3 regions of the Micromonospora sp. NPDC049301 genome follow, and region 3 is predicted to be linked to each of the others. Evidence: riboswitches for the same ligand, from Rfam matches in the RefSeq annotation. Region 3 holds a riboswitch; each other region holds the start of a gene.
What was found. Region 3 has a riboswitch for cyclic di-AMP ahead of AB0K07_RS01410 (NlpC/P60 family protein). Riboswitches for the same ligand answer to the same signal wherever they lie in the genome.

Region 1: linked by a shared signal. The riboswitch ahead of AB0K07_RS03680 (hypothetical protein) and the one ahead of AB0K07_RS01410 (NlpC/P60 family protein) in region 3 are both predicted to bind cyclic di-AMP.
Region 2: linked by a shared signal. The riboswitch ahead of AB0K07_RS08765 (C39 family peptidase) and the one ahead of AB0K07_RS01410 (NlpC/P60 family protein) in region 3 are both predicted to bind cyclic di-AMP.

Annotation. Positions count from the first base shown of each region.
Region 1 covers NZ_JBFAQO010000001.1:772,585-779,923, reverse strand. Annotated here, with positions in the region: gene AB0K07_RS03705 (hypothetical protein) at 1-166, opposite strand, end outside; gene AB0K07_RS03700 (copper ion binding protein) at 181-390, opposite strand; gene AB0K07_RS03695 (metal-sensitive transcriptional regulator) at 543-839, shown strand; gene AB0K07_RS03690 (heavy metal translocating P-type ATPase) at 870-2,831, opposite strand; gene AB0K07_RS03685 (YibE/F family protein) at 3,284-4,660, shown strand; cyclic di-AMP (ydaO/yuaA leader) riboswitch at 4,827-4,957, shown strand; gene AB0K07_RS03680 (hypothetical protein) at 4,962-5,981, shown strand; gene AB0K07_RS03675 (carbonic anhydrase) at 6,040-6,753, opposite strand; gene AB0K07_RS03670 (helix-turn-helix domain-containing protein) at 6,955-7,293, shown strand.
Region 2 covers NZ_JBFAQO010000002.1:555,308-562,646, reverse strand. Annotated here, with positions in the region: gene AB0K07_RS08775 (CDP-glycerol glycerophosphotransferase family protein) at 1-196, shown strand, start outside; gene AB0K07_RS08770 (alpha/beta fold hydrolase) at 193-939, opposite strand; gene AB0K07_RS08765 (C39 family peptidase) at 1,198-2,034, opposite strand; cyclic di-AMP (ydaO/yuaA leader) riboswitch at 2,274-2,415, opposite strand; gene AB0K07_RS08760 (hypothetical protein) at 2,691-3,461, opposite strand; gene AB0K07_RS08755 (hypothetical protein) at 3,587-3,985, opposite strand; gene AB0K07_RS08750 (acyltransferase) at 4,087-5,349, opposite strand; gene AB0K07_RS08745 (glycosyltransferase) at 5,719-6,882, shown strand; gene pseI (pseudaminic acid synthase) at 7,016-7,339, shown strand, end outside.
Region 3 covers NZ_JBFAQO010000001.1:294,573-301,911, reverse strand. Annotated here, with positions in the region: gene AB0K07_RS01425 (zinc metalloprotease) at 244-1,227, shown strand; gene AB0K07_RS01420 (pyridoxamine 5'-phosphate oxidase family protein) at 1,304-1,861, opposite strand; gene dcd (dCTP deaminase) at 1,961-2,539, shown strand; gene AB0K07_RS01410 (NlpC/P60 family protein) at 2,600-3,577, opposite strand; cyclic di-AMP (ydaO/yuaA leader) riboswitch at 3,653-3,789, opposite strand; gene AB0K07_RS01405 (hypothetical protein) at 4,112-7,339, shown strand, end outside.

The DNA.
Region 1 (7,339 bases), 480 kb from region 3:
CGTGCGCTCCGTGGCCCACCGGACCCGACTGGTGGGCGGCGCCGCCGTCGTGCGAGCTCTCCGCGACCGGGGCGGCGGGACCGGCCACCTGGCCGATCCCGTACGCCGCGCCGAAGACCGCCGCGAGGCCGAGGGCGAATCCGCCCAGTCTGGTCACCGTGTTCACGCCGAGCCTTTCGATCAGGCGTCGACGAGGTCGTAGCCGGCCTCGTCGACGGCGGCCCGGACGACCGCCACGTCCAGCGGCTGGTCGCTGCTGACCGTGACCTGGCCGGTGGACAGGTCGACCTGCACGTCACGTACACCCGCGATGGCGCCGACCTCGGCGCTGACCGAGCTGACGCAGTGCCCGCAGGTCATGCCCTGCACCTGGTACGTCGTGTTGACCATCGAACCGTCTCCCTTCGTGACCTCCGAGCCTATACCCCCCAGGGGTAAATCGGAGGCGGACCTCTGCCCTTGTCCTGTACGGGTACCCGGTGGGGGTATCCGACAGGAAGGGACGTTACCATACCCCCTAGGGGTACGCTATCCTGGTCGGCATGACCGCACCCACTCCGATCCGCGGATACACCGCCAGCAAGGATCAGCTGCTCGCGCGGCTCCGCCGCGTGGAGGGGCAGGTCCGGGGCATCGAGAAGATGGTCGACGAGGACCGCTACTGCATCGACGTGCTGACCCAAATCTCGGCGATCCAGGCCGCGCTGGACAAGGTCGCGCTGGGGCTGCTCGACGGGCACGCCCGGCACTGCATGCACGAGGGCGCGGCCGAGGGCCGGGCCGACGAGATGGCCACCGAGATGATGGCGGCGGTCGGCCGGCTGATGAAGCGCGGCTGAGACCCTCGCCCGGCCCGACCGGGCGGGCCGTCAGTCGGCCTCCGGACCGAGGCGCACCCCGCGCAGCAGTTGGGCGTTGAGCGCCACCACGATGGTGGACGCGGACATCAGCACCGCGGCCAGGGCCGGGCTCAACGCCACCCCGGCCCACGCCAGCACCCCGGCCGCCAGCGGCAGCGCCACCACGTTGTAGCCCGCCGCCCAGGCCAGGTTCTGCCGCATCTTCCGGTACGACGCCCGGGAGAGCCGGACCACGGCGCCGACCCCGCGCGGGTCCGAGGACGCCAGCACCACCCCGGCGGACTCGATCGCCACATCGGTGCCCGCGCCGATCGCGATGCCGACGTCGGCGCGCGCCAACGCCGGCGCGTCGTTCACCCCGTCACCGACCATCGCCACGGTCAACCCCCGCCGCTGAAGCTCGGCCACCCGGCTGTCCTTCTCCGCCGGCAGCACCTCGGCGAAGACCTCGTCGACGCCCTGCCGGAAGCCGAGTTCGGCGGCGACCGCCTCGGCCACCGGGCGGGCGTCACCGGTGATCATGGCGATGGTGCGGACGCCCTCGGCGCGCAGCTCGACGATGGCCTCCCGGGCCTCCGGACGCACCTCGTCGGTCAGTGCGAACGCGCCGAGCACGGTGTCCGGCAGCCGCACCAGGTGCAGCACCGCGGCGCCCCGAGCCGACCACCGCCCGATCGCCGCCTCCAGCTCGCCCGGCAGCGACAGGCTCAGCTCCCGCAGCAGCGCCGGGCCGCCCACCGCGTACGGCGTACCGTCGACGGTGGCCTGCACGCCGCGGCCCGGCAGCGACCGGAACCCGGCGGCCGGGGCCGGGCCGGTGCTCCCGGCTGCCGCCACGATCGCCCGAGCCAGCGGATGCTCGCTGTCCGACTCCACGCCGGCCGCGATCCGCAGCACCTCGTCCCGCCCGACGCCGGACGCCGTCACCAGGTCGGTGACCGCGTGCTCGCCCCGGGTCAGGGTGCCGGTCTTGTCGAACAGCACCGCGTCGACGGTCCGCATCCGCTCCAGCGCCAACCGGTCCTTGACCAGGATCCCGGATCGCGCGGCCAGCGCGGTGGAGAGCGCGACGACCAGCGGAATGGCCAGTCCGAGCGCGTGCGGGCAGGCGATCACCAGGACGGTGACCGCGCGGACCACCGCCTCGTCGGGCTGGCCGACCACGGTCCAGACCAGCACGGTCAGCACGGCCGTGCCGGCGGCCAGGTAGAACAGCGCTGCGGCGAACCGGTCCGCCAGCAGCTGGGCCCGCCCGCCGGAGCGCTGCGCCTGCGCGACCATCCGTTGGATGCCGGCGAGCGCGGTCTGCTCACCCAGCGCCTCGACGCGGACGCGGATCGCCGAGTCGGTGGCGACCGTGCCGGCCACCACCCGCTCCCCTGTCGAGCGGGCGACCGGGCGCGACTCCCCCGTGATCATCGACTCGTCCAGCTCGGCCCCACCGTCGACGATCCGGCCGTCCGCCGGAACCCGGCCACCCGGTCGGACCAGCACCGTGTCGCCGACCCGCAGCTCGGCCACCGGCACCGACTCGACACCCCCGTCCGCCGCCACCCGCTCCGCATCGTCGGGCAGCAACGCGGCCAGCGCCGCGAGCGCACCCCGGGCCTGACCGATGGCCTTCATCTCCTGCCAGTGCCCCAGCAGCATGATGGTGACCAGCGCGGCCAGCTCCCACCAGAAGTCCAGGTCGAAGGCGCCCACGCTGGCGGCCAGTGACGCCGCGTACGCGACGGTGATGGCCATCGCGACCAGCAGCATCATGCCCGGCGCCCGGTCGCGGACCTCGCGGACCGCACCGACCAGGAACGGCCAGCCGCCCCACCAGAACACCACCGAGCCGAGCACCGGCCCGACCCAGGATCGACCCGGGACGTCCGGCCCGGGGCCGAGCCGGTCCAGCACCAGGTGGCTGGTCAGCACCACCGGCACGGTGAGCACCAGGCAGACCCAGAACCGGCGACGGAACATCGCCGGGTCGTGCCCGGCGTGCTTGTCGTGCCCGCCGCGCTGCCCAGACCCGCCGTCGGCGTGTCGCTGATGGCCGTCGGGCCCGGCGTGTCGCTGGTCGCCGCCGGCGCGGTCGGGGTCGTGCGGTGACGGTGCGGGCATGACTCCAACATGCCGGTCCGGAAACGCCCACACGGGCGGTTCGACCACCCGACACTCCGTCACGACCTGCATCCCCCGGTCGGGCTGGTTAGCATTTCCGACGATGGCCCTCCGGATCCCGCTGCGCAGCCGGGCAGAGGTGCCGCCACGCCGTGGCGTCGCCTCCCGCCGCACGGGCTGGTCTCTCACCGTCCGTGATCACGCAGTCGCCATCCAGCGATCCGGCACGCTCGTCGCCGCATTCCCGCGGCGGCGGTGAACCGACAGGCCCGCCGGCACGTACCTCGCACCGGATCGTTGGGAGTCTCGCATTGGGTTCCGACCACAGCCGTTCCGCTCCGTCCGCCCCGCCCCGGGTGCGACGGATCCTCATCGCGACCGTGGTGCCTCTCTTCGTCGTGACCGTGCTCGCCGCGGTGGTGCTCTGGCCGCGTGACGGGTCACCGCAGACCGACGGCGGCGCGAACGTGCCGCGCCACCACGGCACGGTGACCCGGGTGGTGACCGAGCCGTGCCCACCGGCGGCGCCGAGCCCCGAGGGCACACCGAGCGCCGGGGACGGGCCGTGCGGCACGGTGGACGTCCGAATGAACGACGGGCCGGCCTCCGGCCAGCAGGTCCAGACGCCGGTGCCCGCCGGCCCCGGTGCACCCCGCGTCGAGGTCGGCGACGAGGTCATCCTGGTCCAGCTGACCGATCCGACCGATCCCGCCGCCAGCAGCTGGAACATCGCCGAACACCAGCGCGCCGCACCGCTGCTGTGGCTGGCGGTGATCTTCGCGGCCGCGATCGTCGCGTTCGGCCGTTGGCGGGGCCTGGCCGCCCTGGCCGGGTTGGCCGCCAGCTTCGCCATCCTGCTCACCTTCGTGCTGCCCGGCATCGGGGCGGGCCGGTCCCCGCTGCTGGTGGCGGTGGTCGGCGCCGCGCTGATCATGTTCGTGGTGCTCTACCTGACGCACGGGGTCACCGCGCAGACCTCGGTGGCGGTGCTCGGCACCCTCGGCAGCCTGGTGCTCACCGGCGTGCTCGCCACCATCGCCACCGCCGCCACCCACCTCACGGGCTTCGGCAGCGAGGACGCCACCACCCTGTCGATGTTCCAGGCCGACGTGGACCTGCACGGCCTGCTGCTCGCCGGGATCATCATCGGCTCGCTCGGTGTGCTCGACGACGTGACGGTCACCCAGGCGGCCACCGTGACCGAGCTGGCCAACGCCAACCCCGGGCTGAGCCGGCTGCAGCTCTACCGGGCGGCGACCCGGGTCGGCCGGGCGCACATCGCCTCCACCGTCAACACCATCGTGCTGGCGTACGCGGGCGCCTCGTTGCCGCTGCTGCTCCTGCTCACCGCCGACTCGCGGCCGATCGGGCAGATCCTGACCAGCGAGTTCCTCGCGCAGGAGATCGTCCGCAGCGCGGTGGCGACGCTCGGTCTGATCGCCGCCGTACCGCTGACCACCGGGCTGGCCGCGATGGTGACCGCAGCCGGCCGGCAGGGCCCCGCGCACGCCGAGGACGCGCCCGCCCCGCGACCCCAGCCCGACCGGGCCGAGGCACTGGCCGCCCTGATTTCCCCGCGCACGGATCGACACGACCCCACATCGCCCGACCCGGCGCGGACCACCCCCTCGTCCACCGCCACCGACCGGTGGCCAGAGCCGAACAGGAGCACGGATACGGCATGGTGACACTCCTCAGCGTGACCAGGTGGGGCGTCCGCCCTGAGAACCACGTCACTGGTCACTCAGCGCCATGGCGAAATGACACTTTTAGTCGGCATCCGGGCGTAGCTCAGCCGGTGGACTCTCGGGTAACCTCGCTGCCGGTTACCGCCGAAGGCGCGAAGCAGCGTCTGCGGTACCACCGCCCAATCGCCAACCGGCGAGCCGGGAACCCAGGTACGTGGGGTGAATCCGCGACAGCGGTAGGGGCCACTTCCGCCCCGAACCCGTCAGCTAACCCGGTCGGCGGTCGACGGAAGGGAACATTGTGACGGCACCCCTACGCCGCTGGTTGACACCCGTGGTGGCCGTGATCGCCGCACTGACCGTGCTCGCCGGACCCCTCCCGGCACAGGCCGCCCCGACGACCCCCACACCGTCCGGGCACGAGGAGGACGGCGAGCCCAAGCTGCTCAACGACGTCATCGAGAAGACCAACCGCGACTACTCCGCCGCCAAGTCCAGGCTGGACAAGTCCAAGAAGAAGCAGCTGCAGCTGGCGCTGGAGGTCGACCGGGCCAAGGCCGACCTGGACGCACTCGCCCCACAGGTCGGGCAGATCGCCGCCCAGTCGTACCGCACCGGCCGGATCGGCCCGATGGCGATGCTGCTGGAGAGTGACGCCCCCGACTCGTTCGTCCAGCGCGCCGCCGCGCTCGACGAGATGAACATGGTCAACGAGAAGAAGCTCGCCGAGGTCAACGCGGTGAAGGCTCGCGCCGAGCAGGCCAAGCTTGCCCTCGACGCGGAGGTCCGCGAGCAGCAGAAGCAGACCGCCCTGATGGCGAAGGAGAAGCGCGACGCGGACAAGGCGCTCGCGCTGGTCGGTGGGAAGGGCTTCACCGGTGGGCTGGTGTCGGCCACCTCGCCGGTCGCCCGGCTCGGCCCCGGACGGACCGCCGACGGTGACTGGAAGTCCGAGTCGTGCAGTGAGGATGACCCGACCACCTCGGGCTGCGTCACCCCGCGCACCCTGCACGCGTACAAGGAGGTCAAGCGAGCCGGCTTCAACCGGTTCGTCGGCTGCTACCGCTCCGGCGGCCCGTGGGAGCACCCGAAGGGCCGCGCCTGTGACTGGTCGTTGCAGAAGAGCGGCTTCAGCCCGTGGCACAACGAGGACACCCGGACGTACGGCAACAACGTCGCCGCGTTCCTCATCCGCAACGCCGACCGGCTCGGCATCTACTACGTGATCTGGAACCGGCAGATCTGGTTCCCGGCGACCGGCTGGAAGTCGTACAGCGGGCCGTCGAACCACACCGACCACGTGCACATGTCGCTGCTCTGACCTGCGTGCTCCGCGTCGAGGGCCGTTCCGCGTCAGGCGGGACGGCCCTCGCCGTGTGTCAGGTGGCGGGCGCGACCGGGATGCTGGCGCCGGCCGCGCCGGCGACCGTCGCGGCCGGCACGGCGGCCACCGGACGCACGGCTCCGGCGGCGAGCCGGTACGACACCCCCACCACCGCGCACCGCCCCTGCGCCACCGCAGCGGCCAGCACGGGAGACTGTCCGAGCAGCGTCTCGACGGTCTGTGCGATGTGGATGTCGACGATGCCGTCGATGTCGTCGACCCCCTCGGCCTCGGCACGGCGCAGGCTCGGCAGCACGGCGTCGACGACGGCGCGGAGGTGCCCCAGGGGCTGGGCGCCGGTGGTGACCGCCTCGCGGGTCGCCTGCACCGCGCCGCACGAGTCGTGACCGAGCACCACCACCAGCGGGGTGCCCAGCACGGTCACCGCGTACTCCACGCTGCCCAGCACCTCGGGGCCTGCGGTGTGCCCGGCGGTGCGGACCACGAACAGGTCACCCAGCCCACGGTCGAAGATGATCTCAGCGGCCAACCGGGAGTCGGAGCAGCCGACGATCACCGCGAACGGGTGCTGCCCGTCCGCCACCGCGGCCCGGTGCCCGGCATCCTGGTTGGGGTGGCGCGGGGCGCCGCTGACGAAGCGGCGGTTGCCGGCAGCCAGTTCGGCGTACGCCTGGGCCGGATCGGCCGGCACCGGGTCCGTGGTCCGCTGCGGACCCGGCTGCCCGCCGGGTGTACCGGGATTGCTCATCCCGCACCTCGTCTCCACGCTTTTGACCTGCTCAACCGGCTCTTCACGGGGGCCGGCGACGAGCGCTGGCTCGGGCTCCACGGTCACACGCACCACAAGATGCGTCAAGATATGCGTGATATAGATTTCATACGTTGGCCCCGGGCGGTCATCGGGCGGAGCCCCGAGGGCAGGGTCGACAACGGGAGAGGCGGTCCCACGATGGCGAGCACGGCGACGGCGGCTGGCGGTACCGGCGGCCGGAACTGGACGTTCCTCACCAACCACGGGCATGTCCTGCTGGCCATCGCCCGCGACCCCACCGCGCGCCTGCGCGACGTGGCGGCCGAGGTCGGCGTGACCGAGCGGGCCGCGCAGGCGATCGTCGCCGACCTGGAGGCCGGTGGCTACCTGCACCGCACCCGGGTCGGGCGGCGCAACGAGTACACCCTCAACCCGGCCGGCCATTTCCGGCACCCCGCCGAGGCCGACCGCCAGGTCGGCGATCTGCTCGCGCTCTTCGCCGAGACACCCGCCCGGCAGACCGCCCGCCCGTCCTGACCCTCGTCGCCGGGCCGCTGCCCGACGGGACACAGCGGTAATCTCT
Region 2 (7,339 bases), on a different contig from region 3:
GCGCCGCGACATGTCGAACGTCGACGAGGTGCTGACCGGGCTGCTGGACACCGACCCGCTGGCCGAGTCGCGCTGGGCCACCCGGCGTCACTACCTGGGTGACTTCCCGGCCGAGTCGTACGCCGACGCGTTCCTGACCGCCGCCCGCCGGGAGCTGGCGCCGACGCAGGCGCTCGCCGCACCCACGCCGGTCTAGCGGTACGGGTCGAGCAGCGCCAGCACCGCCGCCGGGTCCTCCACGTGCGCGTTGTGCCCGAGACCGGGCAGCGTGGCGACCGGTACGCCGTACTCCTTGAGCTGCTCGTCGGTGACCATCGGGTCGTTTTCCCCGCGCGCCAGCACCACCGGCACGTCGGTCGCCGCCAACAGCGCGGCCAGGTCGGGCTCGCCGACGGCGAAGGCGGTGGGGTCCATGGCGAGGCGCCACCGGCCGTCGACCTGGCGCAGCCCGGCGTCCACGACCGCGTGGTCGGGTGGAACCAGGCCGGCCAGTCCGGAGACGCGCAGGTAGCGACGAGCCGCCTCGGTGCGGCTGGCGAACCAGCTCACCGGGCGGGCGGCGACCTCGGCGGCACGGGTCAGCTCCGCGGGTGACCAGAGCGCCTTGATGCCCAGCCCGACCACCGCGTCCACCGGGATCCCGGCGTCGCGGGCGGCCAGCGCCAGGCCGACCACCCCACCCAGCGAGTGCCCGAGCACGACGAGCCGGTCGTCGGGGGCGAGGGCCTGCGCGATCCGCTGGGCGAAGCCCGCAAAGGAGTACGACGGCAGCGGCGGCGCCCAACCGTGGCCGGCGAGATCCGGTGCCAGCCACCGCCCGGGCCAGCGCTGCTCAAGGTGCGGCGCCCAGGGCAACCACACGTCGCCGGTCGCCCCCATGCCGTGCAGCAGCAGCAAGACCGGCCTACGACCGGCGTGACCACCCGATTCATCCACCACGGCCGCAGTCTCCCACGGTTCACGGCCCGGTACGAGAGTCGTCATCCACGCCACGCCCGACGCAGGAAGGTCCACTGTAGAGTGCGCGACCTGGACCGGGAACGGGCAGCGTGCAACCGTCCAGCATCGACCACACGGTCAGCGGGACGAAGTCGAACCACCTCGCGCTGTACGGCTTCATCGGCTACTGACCGCACGAAAACGCCGCGGGCGCCGGCCCCTCGTGGGGAACGGCGCCCGCGGCGGGCTGCGCCCGGGTCAGGCGGAGTAGCCCCGAGTGGCGATCCAGTTCGCCAGGTCGATCGTGGTGATCCAGTACGCCGGGTCGGCGGCGTTCGCCGAGTCGGCGATCCGCACGGTCCGGCCGTTGTCCTTGTAGCCCACCACGGCGATGTAGTGCCCGCCGCCGTAGGAGTGCCAGCCACCATCGGTGTCGGTGGCGTCGCCGACGACGTTGGCCACCACCCCGCGGCCGGCGGTGATCGCCGCGACCACGTCGGCCTGGAGCCGGTCCATCTGGGCCGGGCTGGGCGTGCCGGCGAACATCCGGGTCCGGTACGGGGAGCCCTTCACCTCGGCGTTGAGCACCCGGGTGGTGTCCAGGGCCGAGTTGGTGCCCATCTCGGTGGTGCCCAGCTCGACGCCCAGCTCGTCCTGGGTGCGGTCGATGCCGGTGGCGCTGAGCGCGTTGCGGGTGGCTGCCGGTCCACAGTTGAAGTACGTGTTCTGCGCCTGGTAGTCGTAGTCGAGCACCTTGGTCGCGGGCGGCTTCGGCGGTGCCGGCTTACGGGTGAGATCGGGGTTGCTGCTCGCCTTGGCGGCGGGCGACGCGGCACTGGCCGTCGGGGCGGCGGTGCTCGGCGAGGCGCTGGCCGAGGGGGGCACGACGCGGGCCTCGCCGCGCGATGCGACGGTGTCGCTGCGCATCTCGGCGACCGTGGTCGCGGTGTGCTGACTGGCCGGGGCCTCGTCAGCGCCGGCGATCAGGGCGCCGGTGGTGGTCGCGAGCGCGAGGGCCGCGGCGGAGGCGGCGACGATCTGGTAAGGGCGCTCGGTGGCGAGACGACGGAGCTGACGCTTCAGGGTGTGCTTCATGGGGTTCTCCACGGATGGGGGGGGAGAGCGGCACACCGGGCCGGACCGTTATCCGGGCAGGCGCCAGCGCGCGGACCGTGGTCCGCGAATGGTGAACCGCTCAGGGGGCTGCCCGGCGTGGCCGGGCGGGAGAGGCGGTGACCCGGGGGGTCAGCTCACCCGACGGATGAGCGGGGGCACCGCGGCGCCGTGGAGGCGAAGGAACAACCGAGGGGTGGAGAGGTGCTGCACGAGGATGGAACTCCTTCCGACGCCGCCTACCGGGTTAGCTGACGGATTCGGGCGGGAAGATCGCCCTACCGCGGGCCGTGGCTCGCGGATTCACCCCGGACTTACTGATGGGTCCCCGGTTCGTTGATCACGATTGAGCGGGTCGGCGCGGCGTCGCCTCTTGCGATCGATTACCGCACCAGACGGGACGACACTACTGGTCGGTTCAAGCCCTGCCAAGCCAGGTTCACCTGCGTAAACCTGAAATCGCGCGGCAATTTCTGCGCGTATTGCCACTGACGTGACTCGATGGGACAACCGGTTACGGCGGCACTGGCGGGCGACAACCGGACAGGCCGTCGACAAAAGCACCGCATTCGTGGGAAAAATTCGGCCGATCGCGCCGAGCGCCCGATTTCCGGCAGATGTGACGGGGCTCACCCAAGTCAACCCACCCGGGCCGGACTCCACCGCGTCGCGGTCGCCGGACGGGACGTCGCCGTCACCGCACGGGGAGCCGGCACCGGGTTCGGCCGCAGCCGGGCCGCCGCCGCGTACGCCTCTGCCGCGAGGGCACGGGCCGACTCGGCGGACAGTTCCGCGTCGCGCCAGGCCGAGCGCTCCAAACCGGCGGCAGCCCGGTAGTCGGCCAGCCGCGCGTCCCGGACCGCCCGACTGAGCAGCACCTCCTGCTCGACCGGGTGCCGCCGGGGATCCCAGCCGTGCCGATGCGCGAACACCTCGCCGAGCTGCCGCATGGACAGCTCGCCGCGCCAGTGCGCCGCCATCGCCGTGCGGTGCAGGTAGCGCTCCCGGCCGGCGTACTCGGCGGGGGTGCGTGGGGTACGCGGGGTGGGCAGCGCCCCGGCGCCGGCGAACCGACGGGCGGCGGTGTCCGCCTCGTCGTACCGGGCCCACGCCTGCTCCACCTGCTCCTGAGCAACCAACCAGTCGGCGCGCCGTCGGCGGGCGGTCTGCGCGGCGCCCGCCGCGGCGACGGCCACCTCCTCGGCGTACCGGCGCAGGTCGGCGGCGTCGGCTCTGGCCGCCTCCCGGGCGGTGGGCGCCGCCGGGATCGGGTCGACCGCCGCCTGGTCCCGCTCCGGGCGGGCGACCAGCACGGCGAGCACGGTCAGCGCCAGCAGGAACAGAGCCGACCAGATGGCGGCGGCCTGGGGCACTTCGGTCAGGAACTGGTAGAAGACGACGGTCTCCATGGTCGGCACCTCGGGAAGAGAGCTGTGCGATGGGGGCCGACGGTCGCGGCGGGGCCACGGGTCGGCGGTGCGGGGAGCTGACGGGTCGACAGGCGCGGGTGGGCGGGACGCTCGTCCCGGTGGGCTCAGCGCCCGGGTGGGGCCCGGGGAGCCTGGCTGGCGCGGCCGTCGGTGCGGGGCAGCGGGTCTGATCCGGCGTCGCGCACCGGGGTCGCATCGGTCGGAGCGGCGGGGACGCTCAGCCCGCCCGGCGGGACCGCCCGCGGGTCGGCCGACCATTGCGCGGCGGGGCTCTCGGCGGTCGCCCGCTCGGCAGCGTCCGCGGAGGCGGACCGATACGACGACGCGAGCGGCCCGGGGGTGTACGCCGCCGGCGCGGCGGCCGGTGCCTCCGGCCAGGCGGCCGAGGCCGGGGCCTGGCCGGCGCCGAGCGCCAGGGCGGCGACGACGGCGAGACTGGTCAGCACTCGTGTCGCCCAGCGCGCCACCCACCACAGCGGACAGGTGAGCGCGACCGGAAGCACGGTCCCACGCTACCGCCGAGATCGACCGACCGCATCGCAGCCGGGCGTGTCGACCCGCGCCGCGCCGACCGCGTCGACGCCGCTGACCAGGGTGGACGGTGTCAGCGCGAGTCGGCGTACGTCGATCGCTCGCCGACCTGGCCGGCCCTGCGCGCCCCGACGCCGCCCGATTCGACGCCGCGGGCCTCGACGCTGTGGGCCGCACCGCCGCGGGCCGCACCGCCGCGGGCCTCGGCGTCGCCGGTGCGCTGTCGGGGGATGATCGCCGGCCGGGTCGGGCGGCGTGGAGCGAGCCGGCGCATCATCGGGGTCTCGACGAACCGGTGCAGCAGCCCGGCGAGGACCAGGTTGACCAGCAGGAAGCCGACAACCACCGCCGGCCCGCGCCAGCCGCCGAAACCGGTCCCCCAGTCGCCGGTCCAGCGAAGGACCGTCGTCATCACCAGCACGTGCACCAGGTAGAAGGCGAACGAGACCTCACCGAGCCAGACCAACGGGCGGGATCGCCACGGCGAGGGCCGGCCCCGCACGTCAGCGTCCGCCGCAGCGGTGATCACCAGCAGGTACGCCACCGCGAGCAGGGTCGTCCACAGCTCGGCGCGGATCCACTGTGCGGCGGCGATCCAGGTGGCCACGAAGATGACGCTGGCCGCGGTGAGCCCGGGGCCACGCCACCGGCCCCGCAACATCAACTCGGCCGCCACCGCGCCCAACCAGAACTCCAGCGACCGCACCGGCGGAAAGATCTGGGTGAACCACCAGCGGCTGGCCTCCGGCACCAGGTGCTGGGCCGGCCAGAGCGCGAGGATCAGCAGCGGCAGGGCGACGACCAGCGTCCAGAGCAGCGCCGGCCGGGCCCGCCGCAGCAGCGGCAGTGCCAGCGGCAGGCAGAGGTAGAAGAAGAACTCGCAGGACAGCGACCAGCTCACCGTGTTGATGCTGTAGAACCAGCCCGGCCGGGGATCCCAGGCCTGCAGGAGCAGCACGTTCTCCAGCGCGGCGGCCGGCAGCACCGGGTCGGCGAACCACCAGGCCACCAGCAACGCCGCCGCCCACAGCACCAGGTGGTTCGGATAGATCTTGGCGATCCGACGGCGCCAGAAGGTCCGCCGGGAGTCGCCGGGGCGGGCCGACCAGACCAGTACGAATCCACTGAGGACGAAGAAGAACTGCACCCCGGACAGGCCGAGGGCGAACGTCGAGTCGATCAACGCCTTGTAGTCGGGTTCGGCGATGATCCGCATGGTGGCGGCGTGGAAGCCGAAGACCAGCAACGCGGCGATCCAGCGCAGGCCGGTCAGTGAGGGCAGCCGTGCCGGGGCGCTCGCGGGCCGGACGACCGACGCGGCGGGGGTGCTCGTCATGCCGGGATCCCGGGGCTCCACAGGGTCACCAGCACGTACGTCTCCTCCTCGACGCGGCGTGGGCCGCGACGCCCACGACGGCCCGGCGGGCCGCACCCGGGGCACACTACCGGGTCACTACCGGGTGAACCGGACGTGTCTCATGGGTGACGAACGCGAAGCGGACGGGCCGGACCGCTCGTGCAGACGCCGTCCTGGACGGTGGCCATCACGCCCAGGATCCAGTCGCGGCTCTCCGGCACCCCCACGATCCGAAAGTCCCGGTCGGGCCTTTCGTTAACCTGAACCTGGCCCGCTGTTCAAAAACCCCACCACCGGCAGCCATGTGGGATTCCGCGGCTGGCCACCCGGGTCGTCGAAGGTGGCGGCGTGGTCAATGAGCCGACGCACGCACCGCTGCTCAGCATCGTCGTGCCCGTGTACGGCGTCGAGGCGTACCTCTACCAGTGCCTCGAGTCGATCCGGGCGGACATCCCGGCCGGAGAGTCGGACGCGGTTGAGCTGATCGCCGTCGACGACGCGTCCCCGGACGGCTGCGGCGCGATGCTGCGCTCGTACGCCGCCGGCCGCGAGGGCGTCCGCGTCGTGCACCTGACCAGCAACGTCGGTCTGGGCCTGGCCCGTAACGCCGGCCTCGAGGTGGCCACCGGCCGGTACGTCTGGTTCGTCGACAGCGACGACTGGCTGCCGCCGGGCACCATCTCCGCTGTGCTGGACCGGCTGCGCCAGCACGAGCCCGACGTGCTGATGCTGGACCACCTGCGGGTGCACGAGGACGGCCGGCGGGAGGTCGACGCGAGCAGCCACCTGCTGCGCGGGGTGTCGGGCGTGGCCCGCCTCGCCGACCAGCCGCAGCTGCTGCGCGTACAGCACACCGCGTGGAACAAGGTGGTCCGCCGCGCCTTCCTGGACGAGTTGGAGCTGCGGTTCTTCCCCGGCTGGTACGAGGACATCCCGTTCAGCCACCCGCTGCTGATCGGCGCGGAGAAGATCTCCGTGCTGGACCGGGTCTGCTATCTGTACCGGCAGGGTCGGCAGGGCGCCATCACCTCCACCCGCAGCGGCCGGCACTTCGACGCGTTCGGGCAGTACGAGCGGCTGATGGACTGGGTCCGCCGGCGGCACCCGGACGAGGGTCTCGAGGCCGAGCTCTTCCAGCTCATGATCAGCCACTATCTGGTGGTGGTCGGCAACGACGACCGCCTCCACCCGCACCTGCGGCGGGCCTTCTTCCACCGGGTCGCCGAGCACTACCGCCGCTACCTGCCGACCGGTGGCTACCCGATGCCCCCGGGAGTGACCGGGCTGAAGCACCGGCTGGTCGGGCGCGGTGACTACCTGGCGTACTCGGCGCTGCGCCAGGCCCACCGGGTGGCCGGCCGGCTGCGCAGGCCCGGCCCGGCGGGAGGCGCCACCGACGGTGCCGGATCGGCCACCGCGGACGAGGACCCGGGCCGACCGGCGGGCGACGGACTCGCCGCCGACCTGACGGCGGGGCAGCGCGACGCGCTGGCCGGGGGCCGCCTGCCGTGACCACCCGCACCACACACCACGCCGGGAGCCGGGTCGGCTCCCGGCGCCCTGGTTTTCCAGGTCGTCCGCCCGCAGGGTGGACGACGACAGCACCACCGCACCCCGGTGCGGGCGTACCTGAGCAGAGGTCGGAATGACGGCGACAATCAAGATCGGACCGCACGCGGTCGGTGCCGGCGAGCGACCCTTCGTGGTCGCCGAGATGTCCGGTAACCACAACGGTGACCTGGACCGGGCGCTGGCCATCGTCGACGCGGTGGCGGAGAGCGGGGCGCACGCGCTCAAGCTCCAGACGTACCGGCCGGACACGATCACGATCGACGTCGACACCCCGGCGTTCCGGATCTCCAGTGGGCACGAGCTGTGGGGCGGGGAGAACCTGTACCGCCTCTACGAGCGGGCGCACACCCCGTACGAGTGGCACGCCCCGATCTTCGAGCGGGCCCGCGAGCGCGGC
Region 3 (7,339 bases):
GCACCACTGTACCTGAGTCACCCAGCCGGTGCACCCAGGTACCCCCGTGCGCCGGACCCGCCAACCCGGCCCCGCCACGCAGAACCACCGTCGCTCCCCGTGATCCATTGCTAGCGGAAAGAAGTTTCCTGATGGCAAGGTATGGCCGTTCTCAAATGCGTCGATGAGTTGTAACGTCTGCCGCACATTGCCAGCCACGGCGTGACACACCCCCCTGCCACGCCGCCAGAAAGAGGTGGGCCCATGGGACTCCGTCCCAACCTGCTGACCCGGCGCGCCGCCGGCGTCGCGTCGACGACCCTCGCGCTGCTGCTCAGCACCGCCGCGGTGGGCGTCGTCCCGGCTGCCTCGGCATTCTCCGCAGCCCCCGGTGGCGCCTGCGTGGAGCCGACCGACAGCCACGCCGACGCCCGGATGAAGCCCGGCGCCGCGGCCAGGCACGACCCGAACGAGCTGACCGCACAGCAGGTCCGCGAGCGGGACGCCGACCTCGCCGCGGCGCTGCGCGAACGCGCGAACTTCCGGGCCGGCGCCGGCGCCACGCCGCTGGCCACCGTCACCATCCCGGTGGTGGTGCACGTGATCCAGCGGGACAGCACCCGCGCCGGCGGCAACATCCCGGACTCGCTGATCACCGCCCAGGTCAACGTGCTCAACCAGGCCTACGCCGGCGCCACCGGCGGCGCGGCCACCGCGTTCGCCTTCCGGCTCGACAAGATCAACCGGGTGACGAACCCGTCCTGGTACCCGATCGTGCAGGGCTCGTCGGCGGAGCGGTCGATGAAGTCGTCGCTCCGGGTGGGCGGCAAGAACACGCTCAACCTCTACCTGGGCGAGTTGAGCGACGGCCTGCTGGGCTGGGCGACCTTCCCGCAGCGGAACCTGAACAGCATGGACGGCGTGGTCGTGCTCAGCGAGTCGCTGCCCGGTGGCACCGCCACCAACTACAACCAGGGCGACACCGGCACGCACGAGGTGGGCCACTGGCTGAACCTCTACCACACCTTCCAGGGCGGTTGCGGTGGCTCGGGTGACAGCGTCAGCGACACCCCGGCCGAGGCCTCGCCGGCGTACGAGTGCCCGACCGGGCGGAACACCTGCTCGGCGGCCGGGCTGGACCCGATCACCAACTTCATGGACTACACCTACGACTCGTGCATGTACCAGTTCACCCCGGGGCAGGCGAGCCGCATGCTGACCGCGTGGAACGCGTACCGCGCGGCGTAGCTTCCCCGCGTACACCTGGTGCCGGCTCCGTCACGACGGAGCCGGCACCGGTGTCTTTCCCCCAGGACCGCCGCGGTCAGGCCGCCGAGCGTTGGACGTCACGGCTGCGACGCGCCGGGCGCGTCTGCGGTACGGCGACCGGCGGGGCCGCCGCCGGCGGGGCGTGCGGGTCGAGCCAGACCTGGACGGCCGGCCGGCCCGGCGCGCCACCCGGGATGCCCATGGCGTGCTGGTCTCGGCGGGTCAGCATCGCCACGTCGACGGTGAACTCGAACAGCCGCCAGTCGACCTGCGGCTCCGCCCGGGCGCTCTGCGCCAGCCGCGCCACCCGGGCCGGATCGGTCACCGGCCAGGCGCGCCCCGCCACGTACGCCTCGTCGTCGCTCTCCTCCGGCGGGAACGAGTGCAGCGCGTAGCGACCGTCGCGTTCGAGGTCGCGGCGCTTCGGCGAGTCGATGATGAAGCAGAAGAGGCCCTCATCGGTGATGACCGGGGAGACCGGATGGACCCGGGGCCCGCCGTCGGCGCGGACCGTGGCCAGGTAGCCGAAGCCCGGCCCGTACTGCTGGAGGAGAACGCGGATCCCGTCGGCGAGTCGGGGCTCGTCGGCGGCGAAATCGGACCAGGAAGCCATGCGGGCATTCTATCGAACAAATGTACGAGCAGCGACCTCGACGCGCTGGTCACCGGCACCGAATCCTGCCCGCGCGGCCGACGCCGCTATGGTGGTCGGATGCTGCTCTCCGACCGCGACCTGGTCTCCGAGATCAAGGCCGGCACGCTGGGCCTGGAGCCGTTCGAGCCCACCCTGGTCCAACCGTCCAGCATCGACGTACGACTCGACCGGCTGTTCCGGGTCTTCAACAACCACCTCTACACCCACATCGACCCGGCCATGCAGCAGGACGACCTCACCTCGGCCGTCGAGGTGCCCGACGGCGAGCCGTTCGTGCTGCATCCGGGGGAGTTCGTGCTCGCCTCGACGCTGGAGGTGATCTCGCTCGGCGACCAGCTCGCCGGCCGGCTGGAGGGCAAGTCGAGCCTGGGCCGGCTCGGCCTGCTCACGCACTCCACCGCCGGCTTCATCGACCCGGGCTTCTCCGGGCACGTGACGCTGGAGCTGTCCAACGTGGCGAACCTGCCGATCACCCTCTGGCCGGGCATGAAGATCGGGCAGCTCTGCATCTTCCGGCTGTCCTCGCCGGCCGAGCACCCGTACGGCTCGGTGGTGTACGGGTCGCGCTACCAGGGCCAGCGGGGGCCGACGCCGAGCCGCGCCTGGCAGCACTGGCGCACCTGGCCGACCCGCTGACGCCGTGACGACGAGGGCCCGCCGCGACGAATCGCGACGGGCCCCCTCGGTCGTCCGGGATCAGCCCGGGCGGCCGTAGCTGTGGATCGGGCCGTCGTCGACCTTCTTCATCTTGATCGGTTGACCGGCCTGCGAGGCGTGCACGACCCAGCCGCCGCCGACGTACATGCCGACGTGGTGGATGTCGCTGTAGTAGAAGACCAGGTCACCGGGGCGCAGGTCGGCCCTGCTCACGTCCTTGGTCACCCGGCTCTGCTGGGCGGCGTTGTGCGGCAGCGACACCCCGGCCTTGGCCCAGGCGGCGAGCATCAACCCCGAGCAGTCGTACGAGTTCGGGCCCTCGGCGCCCCACACGTACGGCTTGCCGATCTGCGCGCAGGCGAACTTGACCGCCACGCCGGCACCGCCGCCGGGGTAGCTGGCCGGGCAGGGCGCCGGACGCAGCGGCCCGCCGCCACCGTTGCCGTACACCTTGAGGCGCAGCTTCTGCAGCCGGTCGATCTCCTCGTTGATCTGCTTCTTCTTGGCCGCCAGCTGGGCCTCGGTGCGGGTCAGCTGGGCGACCATCTCGTCCAGGGGCGCCTTCTGCCGGGCCAGCTCGTCGCGCAGGTCGGACACCTGCCGTACGTCCTGCTGCTGGTCGTGCGCGAAGCGGTCGAGCATCTCGAGCTGCCCGACCACCTCGCTGGGCGAGCTGCTGCCCAGCACGGCGTTGACGGTGGAGACGTTCTCGCCCTTGTACGCGCGGACGGCCAGGGAGCTGACCTTGTCCATCGCGGCGTCGACCTGGCGCTCCAGCGGGGCGATCCGGGCGGCCAGCGCGTCAGCCTGCCTGCGCTTGGCGGCCAGGTCGACGCGGGTGGCGTTGTGCCGTTCGATGATCGGTTCGAGCTTGTTCCAGTCGGCGTCGATCTGGCGCTCGATCTCGGCGACGGACGGGTCGGCGTGGGCGGCCGTGGCGCTGCCCGTCAGGACGACGGCGACGCCGACCAGTGCGGCGAGGGAGGTGGTGAAGCGGGACCAGCGTGGGCGCGGCACGATCGACGTCGGGCCGGCTGACGCCGACCGCTCGGACGACGGCCGCGGGGCATGGTGAGCCACCGGGTTCCGTACTCCTTCTTCCTGACCGCCTACCGGGTTAGCTGACGGGTTCGGGCGGGAAGGTGGACGCCCTACCGCAGTGGCTGCGGATTCACCCCGGAAAACCTGGGTCCCCGGCTCGCTCGGAAGCGACTCGGCGGTGTCGGTCCGTTACCGCCCGGGTGGGCGGAGCTGCTGTCGGCCCGACGAATGACCAGAGTAGAGACGGCCGTTACCAATCCGCAACCGGGGGGGCCGTGACACTCCGTACCAATTCGCGGCGCGGCCGCCGTCGACCGATCGCAGCGACGGCCGGCAAAAGACTACGAGCATTCTCTCTGAGTAGTAATTCATTTACATACCGCTGCGCAGCGGCTAGATTGGTCATCGTCGATAGATCACGGGGGCGTGGATCTACAAGACATACCGGAGGTTGCTCTCCCGCGGTCAGACGCGCACACCGTCGACGAGGGAGGCACGGTGCAAACAGGCATGGCGGAGGTTACCCAGCTCGCCCTGTTGGGCGTGGTTGCGGTGACGGTGGTCGTCCGAGCCAGGGGGAGACGCCGCTGGACGTACCTAGCCGGCGGACTGCTCGCCGGCGCGTGGCTGGCGCTGACGGGCGGCGCGGTCTGGGCGATGTCCACATCGATGGCGGCCGACCTTCCACCGAAGGCGACGAATCCCGGCAGTCCGTGCGTGGCGGGCGCGCCGGCACGGTCCTTCGACGTCTCGCTGATCAACATCCCGATCTTCCTGAACCGCTTCGGGGACGTGGTGCCGGAAGGCCGGATGTACGTTCTCGACGAGAACATCGGGAGGGTCCGTCAGGAGTTCGCCCAGGCGGCCGATCCGTTCCACCAGGCGGATCTGATCGAGCCCCTGGTGCTCCGCGCGCACCGGGGCGACTGCGTGACGATCCGGTTCACCAACCGGCTCCACGAGGCCGCACCGTCGTTCGTCCGGGACAACTCGATCTTCCTGCTGCCCGGCGAGCAGTTGGCGGCAGCGGGCACGGTTACGCCCGAACCACGCCGGTTCGCGCCGGCGCGGACCCGGCCACACAACGACTTCAACCCTGCTGCGGCGCCCGCGGCCTCCATCCACATGGAGGGACTGGCCTACGACGTCAAGGGGTCGGACGGGACGGCGGCCGGCTCGAACCCCGACTCGACGGTGGCACCCGGAGCCAGCGGCACATACCGGTACTCCGCGACGGTGGAGGGCGAGTTCCACTTCAACGACGGCGCGGATCTCTCGTCGGTCGAGACCGGGGCCGGCAATGCGATCGGGTCCCACTCCTTCGGCGCATTCGGCGCGATCGTGGTGGAGAAGGCCGGCACCAGTTGGGTGGACGCGCGCACCGGAGCGCCACTCACCTCCGGCACCCGCGCCGTCATCAAGGACCCGGCGTCCGGCGCGCCGGACCACCGCGAACACGTGATCTTCATGCACGACGAAGTGGAAGCGGCGTCCGGCATTCTCACCCGGTTCTGTCGCGGACAGGACGGCGCCGACGACGATCGGGCCGACGGCGAGTGCGTGGACCCGACGGCCGCTGAGCTGAGCAAACTCAAGCGGGGCACGCTGCCCGGGCTCTCCGGCGGGGACGCGGACGCACTCGTTCAGGGTGAGATTCCGGTGAAGCTGGAGTGGTTCGCCTTCAACTACCGCGCCGAACCCGGGTTCAACCGGGAGGAGATCGGCTGTCCGCAGGCGAGCCGTGCCGGTCAGGGCTTCGACGCCCAGGCCTGCCACGGCGAGGAGACCGCCCTGTCGTCCTGGGCGTACGGCGACCCGGGCGGCGGCGACCTCGTCTTCGCGAACTACCGCGGTGAGCCGATGCAGATCCGGCTGCTGCACGCCGCCGAACGGGAGACCCACACCTTCCACTGGCACGTCAACCGGTGGCCCTTCGACCCGAAGGACGAGGGCGGTCTGGCCGAGGTGAGCAAGCCGAGCCACCACATGTCGGTCACCAACATCCTCGACGTGCAGGCGGTGTCCCCGGGCGCCCACTACGCGCTCATGCCCGAGGGCGGAGCGGGCTCGGCGCACGACACCAAGCCGGCGACGTTCGGTGACGTGATCTTCCACTGCCACCTCTACCCGCACTTCGCCAACGGGATGTGGGCGTTGAACCGCACCCACGACAAACTGGAGGACGGCACCCGGAAGCTGCCCGACGGCACGATCGTGCCAGCGCTGCTGCCGCTCGAGGACTTCGACTACCAGCCGGCGGTGTCCGGCATCAACCCGCCACCCGCGCCGACGGCGACCAAGCCGGGCTATCCGCACTTCGTGCCCGGGAAGTTCGGGTTCAAGGCGCCGAAGCCACCGCTCGGGGTCGCCTCCCGACAGGCCGTCGGCGTCTTCCCGCCCACCCAGCTCGAGCGGGACGCGGCCGATGCGGGTGCGCAGACACCCGGCGGGTTCTTCCAGAACCCCTGCCCGGCCACCCGTTCGGACGGCCGGCCGACGCCGGTGAAGACCTTCGACGTGGCGGCGATCCAGGTGGCGCAGTACTACAACGAGGAATTGCGCTGGAAGAACCCGCAGGCCCGGGTGTACGTCCTCCAGGACCAGAAACAGGCGGTCCTGGACGGCCGAAAACCCGAGCCGTTCGCGCCCCTGTTCAACGTCGGCGACTGCGTGGTCTACAACTTCACCAACGAACTGCCGGAGAACTTCGGCGGTAACGTGTTCGACCGCGCCCAGATCACCAACGAGGCGGGAATCCACCAGCACCTCGTCCAGTTCGACGTGCTGACCTCCGACGGTGCCGCGAACGGGTGGAACTACGACCAGGGCGCGGACCGCAATCAGACGATCACCTACCGGTCGTTCGTCCACGAGGATTTCGCCACCAGCAGCTTCCACGACCACTTCTTCCCGAACGTGCACCAGGACAACGGCCTGCTCGGCGGAGCCTCGGTGCACCCGGCGGGCTGCACGTACCACGATCCGAAGACCGGTACGACGCTCCGGGTCGGGACGGTGGTCGACATCCACTGTTCACCGGGCACCGACTACCACGGCAAGCCCATCGACGACAAGGACTACCGAAACTTCTCGGTCTTCGTCGAGGACCACGTACCGATGTTCAAGCCGGCCGATCCGAACGATCCGAACGACGACCAGTTCGTCACACCGGACGGCGTGCCCATCTATCCGCCCAAGTTCCCGTCCAGCCCCGACGACCAGGGGGTGGTCGGGCTGAGCTACCGATTGGAACCGTTCGAGGGTCGCCGGGGCGCCGACCCGTCCAGGGTCTACGACCAGCGGACGCACGGCGCGGCGTACACCACGACGTACACGGCGCACGAGGGCGACCGGGTCAAATGGCGGCTGTTCCAGCTTTCCCAGGAGGAGTCGCACGGCTTCACCGTGGACCGGTTCCCCTGGAAATCGGAACCGCGTGATCCCGAGTCGAACCTCATCCAGGCACAGCACCTGGGAGTGCTGGAGTACTTCGACATGAATCTCGACATGGGCGGGGAGTTCGGCTGGCAGGACTGGATACAGACCCGCAGATACGTCTACGGGCTGACCGGCTCGGACGACCGGTTCCTCGGGGCCTGGGGGCACCTGCGGGTGATGGACTGCGATGACCCCAAGGGCGAAGGCAACTACGAGGTCCAGCTCCTACCGGACAATCCGCAGTGCACGGGCGTCGGTGGCGGCACCAAGATCTGTGATGGATCGGTACCCGGTCCCGGC